Linked DNA regions of Duganella dendranthematis. The protein of the gene in region 1 interacts with the protein of each later gene in a pairwise test. Links are inferred from orthologs where the notes say so. Each region holds a gene or a part of one and is shown in the gene's direction. Other genes may lie near its edges.

Region 1 (3,317 bases):
CAATCCGAACGGCAAGATCGAGAAGATCATCCCGCGCACCCGCAATGATGCGCACCGTCTGATTGAAGAGTGCATGTTGACCGCCAACGTTTGCGCGGCCGATCTGCTGATTCGCAACAAGCATCCGGGCACCTACCGCATTCACGCCACGCCGAGCGGTGAAAAGCTCAAGCAAGTGCGCAGCTTCCTCAAGCAGGTCAACCTGAACCTGGGTGGCGGCGACAAGCCGGCTGCGGGCGACTATGCCGCGCTGATGCGCGAGATCAAGGGGCGTCCGGATGCGTCGCTGCTGCAGACCATGCTGTTGCGCTCGATGCAGCAGGCGGTCTACTCACCGGACAACATCGGCCACTTCGGCCTGGCGTATGAGGCGTATGCCCACTTCACCAGCCCGATTCGCCGCTATCCGGACTTGCTGACGCACCGCGCCATCAAGGCCATCCTGCTGGGCAAGAAATACGAGCCGAAGATCGCCAGCACCAGCGTGCTGAACACCAACGTCTCGAACGCCACCCGCAAGCAGCAAGCCAAGGACAAGGCCGAGGGCAAAGAGAAAAAAGCCGGCGACCTGACCGTGTGGGACGCGCTGGGCGTGCACTGCTCGGCCAACGAACGCCGCGCCGACGAAGCGTCGCGCGATGTCGAGAACTGGCTGAAGTGCTACTTCATGCAGGACAAGCTGGGCGAGGAATACACCGGCGTCATCACCGGCGTGGCCACCTTCGGCATCTTCGTGCAGCTGGACCAGTTGTTTGTCGAAGGCATGGTGCACATCACCGACCTGGGCCAGGATTACTTCCAGTACGACGATGCGCGTCACGAGCTGAAAGGCGAACGCTCCGGCAAGACCTTCCAGCTGACCGACCATGTCAGCGTGCAGGTGGTGCGCGTGGACCTGGAGTCGCGCAAGATCGACCTGCGCCTGGCCGGGGCCGATGCGCCGCCGCCACGTCCGGACAAGGGCGAGCGTCAGGCCAAAGACCGCAAGACCAATCTCAAGCCTGTTCCGTCGATGCCGGCGCCGGCACCGGCCGCCCAACCTGCCAAATCCGGCAAGCCTTCGCGCAAGCCGGCGGCTTCCGCCAAGCCTGCCGTGGCCAAGACCAAGGCTGCACCCGCAGCCAAACCCAGAGCAGCCAAAGCTGCCTCTAATAGTAAGAAGAAGCGATAAATGAGTAAGAACAAAATGATTTTCGGTTTTCACGCGGTGACCTCGCGTTTGCGTCACGAGGCCGCCTCTGTGGAAGAAATTTTCGTCGATGCCGGTCGTGACGACCGCCGCATGAAGGATTTGATCGCCAACGCCAAAGCGGCTGGCGTGCGCGTGATGCCGGTCGATTCGGCACGTCTGGACAAAATTGTTGGCACCCGTCGTCACCAGGGCGTGATTGCGTTTGCGTCGCAGCTGGCGCTGGCGCGCAATCTGGATGAACTGCTGGATGCGATTGACGGTCCGCCGCTGCTGCTGGTGCTGGATGGCATTACCGATCCGCATAACCTGGGCGCTTGCCTGCGCGTCGCCGATGGCGTGGGCGCGCATGCGGTGATTGTGCCGAAGGACCGCGCGGTTGGCTTAAATGCGACGGCGGCCAAGGTAGCGTCGGGCGCGGCGGAAACCGTGCCTTATATCACCGTGACCAATCTGGCGCGCACCCTGCGTGACCTGAAGGATCGCGATATCTGGCTGATCGGTACCTCGGATGACGGCGAAAAAGGCCTGTACGAAGCCGACTTCACCGGCCCGACCGCGCTGGTGATGGGTTCGGAAGGCGAGGGCATGCGCCGCCTGACGCGCGAGACCTGCGACATGCTGGTCAGCATTCCGATGTTCGGCTCGGTTGAGAGTCTGAACGTGTCGGTGGCGTCGGGCGTGTGCCTGTACGAAGCGCGCCGTCAGCGTATCGCCAAAGAAGGCTGAGTCGACTCAGCACGGATTCCCGCCTGCGCGGGAATGACGCCCGTCCCGCGCAGGTGCCGGGCGCCCCGTCGTCCCCGCGCAGGCGGGGGTCCATCACCCGGCTCATCGGGCCGAACTCCCCCTCAGCAACGTCCGATCGAATGCGCTAACATGGGCGTTCCGGTTGTCATTCCGCTCACATCATGTTCCACCGTCTCCGTCAGGACATCAACAGCATCATCGAACGCGATCCCGCCGCCCGCAACGCCTGGGAGGTGCTGACCTGCTATCCCGGGTTGCAAGCCATCGTGCTGCACCGCTGGGCGCACTGGTACTGGACCCACAAGCTGAAATGGCTGGGCCGCTTCGTCTCCTACCTGGCCCGCATCCTCACCGGCATTGAAATCCACCCTGGCGCCAGCATCGGCCGCCGCGTCTTCATCGATCACGGCTTCGGCGTGGTGATCGGCGAAACCGCCGAAGTCGGCGACGATTGCACCATCTACCAGGGCGTGACGCTGGGCGGCACCTCGCTGCATACCGGCGCCAAGCGCCATCCCACCTTGGGCCGCGGCGTCATCATCGGCGCCGGCGCCAAGGTGCTGGGCGGCTTTACGGTCGGCGATTACGCCAAGGTCGGCTCCAACGCCGTGCTGCTGAAGCCGGTGCCGCCGGGCGCGACCGCCGTCGGCAATCCGGCCCACATCGTCCAAAAGGATTTACTCAACGCCGCCGGCAACCCGTTCGCCGCCTACGGCGTCACGCCCAACGGCGACGATCCGCTGTCGAAGGCGCTGCGCGGACTGATCGAACATGCCGCCAAGCAGGAGCAGCGCATCGAACAACTGGCGGCGACTCTGCGGGCGGCCGGGCTGGAGTGCCAGAGCGTGCCCGAGTGTGATAAATTGAATTCTGACCAACTGAACAAGCTCGTCGAATAAGGAAGCAAGTCATGGAAGATACGCCCGATGGCGCAGAAGTGCTGGACCCGTTTGAAATCCGCGTGCTGGCCGTGCTGGCCGAGAAGGAAGCGCTAACGCCCGATAACTATCCGCTGTCGCTGAACGCGCTGGTCAACGGCTGCAACCAGCTGTCCAGCCGCGATCCGGTGATGGCGCTGTCGGAAGAAGCGGTGTCCGAAGTGCTGCAGCGGCTGATGCAGCGCAAGTACGTCAACGGCATCACCCAGGCTGGCGCCCGCGTCACCAAGTACGAGCATCGCATGCGCATCAAGTGGTCGCTGGAGCAGGACAAGGTGGCCGTGCTGAGCATCCTGATGCTGCGCGGCCTGCAAACCGCCGGCGAGATCCGCACCCGCAGCGGCCGCCTGCATGATTTCAAATCGGTGGCCGATGTTGAACAGGCGCTGCAATTCCTGATCGACAAATACCCGCCGCTGGTGTCCAAACTGCCGCTGGCG
Region 2 (3,265 bases), 680 kb from region 1 along the record:
TCGAGTCCTTGCCCTGGAACGCGCGGGCGTCGGTCAGGCCGCCGTTGGATTGCATGAATTGCAGGTTCACGCCCGGCAGTTCGTTGGACACTTGCTCCACATAGCGGCGCAAGATCGGTGACAGATAGGCATCAACCACGGTGGTATCGCCGCGCGCCACCAGCTTCATCATCGGGCTGATGTCGTGCGATACCGATACCTGCGTGAAGCCGATCTCGCGCGCGATACTGGCCACGCGGCTTTCGTGCGCGTGATAGCGGTAGCCGTGCATGAACACCACCGCCAGCGAACGCAGGCCGGTCGCATACGTTTGCTCCAGACCTGCGCGCGTGGAGTCCAGGTCCAGTGCAGTCACCATTTCACCGTGCGCGCCGATGCGCTCATCGATTTCGATTACATGGCTGTACAGCAGTTCCGGCAGCAGGATGCGGCGGTCGAACAGGCGCGGACGATTTTGATAGGCGATTCGCAGCGCATCGCGGAAGCCACGCGTGATGGCCAGCGCAGTGGGTTCGCCCTTGCGCTCCAACAGCGCGTTGGTGGCCACCGTGGTGCCCATCTTGACGGCGCCGATCTGCTCTACCGGAATCGGCTTGCCCTTGGCCACGCCCATCAGCTGGCGGATGCCGGCGATGGCCGCATCCATGTAGTGCTCGGGATTCTCCGACAGCAGCTTGAGCGTGCGCAACCGGCCATCTGGCGCGCGCGCCACGATGTCGGTGAACGTACCGCCACGGTCGATCCAGAATTCCCAATCCATGCGTGCCTCGCTAAGTTGTGAAGCGTGTATTGTAGTGCCGACGCAGTGGACGCGCCCACACAAATATCGATGCTAAAATGACACGATGAATCCACTCTACACCGTTGCCGAAATCCGCGCTATCGAGCGCGCTGCCACCGCTACCCTGCCGCAGGGCGCCCTGATGCAGCGCGCCGGCCAGGCGAGCGCCAACGCCGCGCTGGATCTGCTGCCCCTGACCACCAATCAGGCCAGGGTGCTGGTGCTGGCCGGTCCCGGCGACAATGGCGGCGACGCGCTGGAAGCGGCGGCGCACCTGTCGTACACCGGCGCGCAAGTCACGCTAATCCATTTCGGCCCGGCAGACCACAGCCGGTCCTCGGCCGAACGCCAGGCCGCGCTGCAACGCGCCAAGGCCAGCGACGCCCGCTTCCGCGCGGTGGAAGACGCCAACATCGCCGGCACCGAATGGCATCTGGTGGTGGATGGCCTGTTCGGCATCGGTTTGAAACGGCCGCTCAGCGGCGCGCTGCGGGCGCTGGTGGAGACGGTCAACCAGCTGCGTTGCAGCGTGCTGGCGCTGGACGTGCCGAGCGGTCTGGATGCCGACACCGGCGGCGTGGTGGGGCCGGACGGCGTGGCGCTGCACGCGACCCACACCATCACGTTCATAGGCAACAAGCCTGGACTGCACACTTGCGATGGCCGCGACTATGCGGGACTGGTCGACATCTCGCGGCTGGAAATCGATGCCAGCCACTTTGCGCCGGCTGCGCTGCACCTGAACGAGGTTAAGTTTTTCGCCCGCCATCTGAAGGCGAGGCGGCACAACTCGCACAAAGGCAGCTACGGCAATGTGGCGGTGATCGGCGGCGCGCGCGGCATGAGCGGCGCGCCGATTTTGGCCGCGCGCACGGCGCTCAACAGCGGCGCCGGCCGCGTCTACGCTTTGTTCGTGGAAGACGCGCTGCCATGCGATCCCGGCCAGCCGGAACTGATGTGTCGACTCGCCGGTGATTACGACCTGGATCAGGCCACGCTGGTGATCGGCCCCGGACTGGGCGCCTCGACCGCCGCGCAAGCCCTGCTCGCAAGCGCCATCGCCAGCGGCAGCCCGCTGCTGGCCGACGCCGACGCGCTCAATCTGCTGGCCGCCGACACCGCAATGCAAACCGTGCTTGCCCAGCGCAGCAAGCCGACGGTGCTGACGCCGCATCCGCTGGAAGCCGCGCGCCTCCTGGGTAGCAATATCGGCGCCGTGCAGGCCGACCGTCTGGCGTCAGCCCGCACGCTGGCCGCGCGCCTCAACGCAGTGGTGGTCTTGAAAGGATCAGGCACGGTCATCGCCGCGCCGGACGGCAAGGCCGTCATCAACACCACCGGCAATCCAGCGCTGGCCACGGCCGGTACCGGCGACGTGCTGGCAGGCCTGTGCGGCGCGCTGCTGGCGCAAGGTTGGCCACATTGGGAAGCCGCGCTGGCGGCAGTCTGGCTGCATGGCATCGCGGCGGATGTGCTGGTTAGCGAAGGCCGCGGCCCGATTGGCCTGACCGCCGCCGAACTGATCCCCGCCATCCGCGCGGCGCTCAACCGCATGGTGCAGCATCACGGCCGCTAGCGTTTCAGGTCGGCCTGAATGATGTTCAGGAAGTTTTCAGTCGACCATTCCAGATCGCGCACCACGATCTGCGGCGTGTAGAACTGCCCCGCCGCACGCGGACGGCCCACGTAGACCTTGTTTGGAATGACAGCTTTCGCAGCGCCGGAGACCAGCGACTGGTAGCGCACTTCCATGTAATTGCTGTCAGCCGAACTCGGCGCGCCGATCAGTTTGGTATTCGGGAACATGGTGAAGTAGTCCACCGCATCCAGACAAGCACTGGCACACTGGCCGGGCACAATGACGTACACAGGGCGGTTGAAGGCGGGAGGCCCGGCTTCATTGGGTCGCTTGGCGGCGGATGCGGACGTTGCGCCGGCTGCGGCCGCTGCGCCGGCGCCGGTGACATAGAACTTTTCGCCGCGCTCCAACGCTTCCTGCATGACGTTGGCGAGCGCATTGATGCCTTCCGCCACCTCGGCATTGCCCTGCTCTTTCAGGATGCCGACCATCCACCGAACATGCGCCACATTGCCGGGCGAGACGCGCCACCAGACTTGCTGCTTGCCCATGCGCTGCTGGTCGCGCCGCGCCATCTCGGCATCGCCCCACAAGGCACCGGCAAAGTCCAGGCTCCACAGCGACGATCCACCGTGATTGCCGCGCAGGTCGATCACCACGGCATCCGCCTGCTGATAACGCTGCGGATGCGCGCGCAGTTCCGCCGACATTGCGCGATAGGCCGTGCGTTGCGCTTCGTCCGGCTGGAATTCCGGCATGGCGGCCCAATACAGGCGCGGACGCGGCTCGCTCAGGCCGACCGGCAGCGTGGTGCCATTGTAGCTTTGCTGGCGCCATTGCAGCATCTCGTTGGTGTACTGACTCCACGCCAGCGTCATTGAAAACTGTTTGCCATCCAGCGTGAA

The links.
Region 2: the proteins of rlmB (region 1) and HH213_RS25255 interact in binary tests that used the Escherichia coli proteins (3 or more experiments, as listed by UniProt). The link is inferred for Duganella dendranthematis from one-to-one orthologs.

Annotation. Positions count from the first base shown.
Region 1 is NZ_CP051684.1:4,834,250-4,837,566, forward strand. What follows is about bases 46-3,044. They hold rlmB (23S rRNA (guanosine(2251)-2'-O)-methyltransferase RlmB), read left to right. Parts: upstream 46-1,171; coding sequence 1,172-1,918; downstream 1,919-3,044. Other genes in these bases: rnr (ribonuclease R), read left to right, coding at 46-1,171; cysE (serine O-acetyltransferase), read left to right, coding at 2,101-2,838; HH213_RS22300 (YceH family protein), read left to right, coding at 2,850-3,044. In the rest of the region: more of rnr, read left to right, coding at 1-45; more of HH213_RS22300, read left to right, coding at 3,045-3,317. UniProt on the Escherichia coli protein: Specifically methylates the ribose of guanosine 2251 in 23S rRNA.
Region 2 is NZ_CP051684.1:5,512,660-5,515,924, reverse strand. The notes cover bases 155-3,101. They hold HH213_RS25255 (NAD(P)H-hydrate dehydratase), read left to right. Parts: upstream 155-845; coding sequence 846-2,357; downstream 2,358-3,101. Other genes in these bases: HH213_RS25250 (S41 family peptidase), read right to left, coding at 2,354-3,101; HH213_RS25260 (hydantoinase B/oxoprolinase family protein), read right to left, coding at 155-760. Also shown: more of HH213_RS25260, read right to left, coding at 1-154; more of HH213_RS25250, read right to left, coding at 3,102-3,265. UniProt on the Escherichia coli protein: Bifunctional enzyme that catalyzes the epimerization of the S- and R-forms of NAD(P)HX and the dehydration of the S-form of NAD(P)HX at the expense of ADP, which is converted to AMP.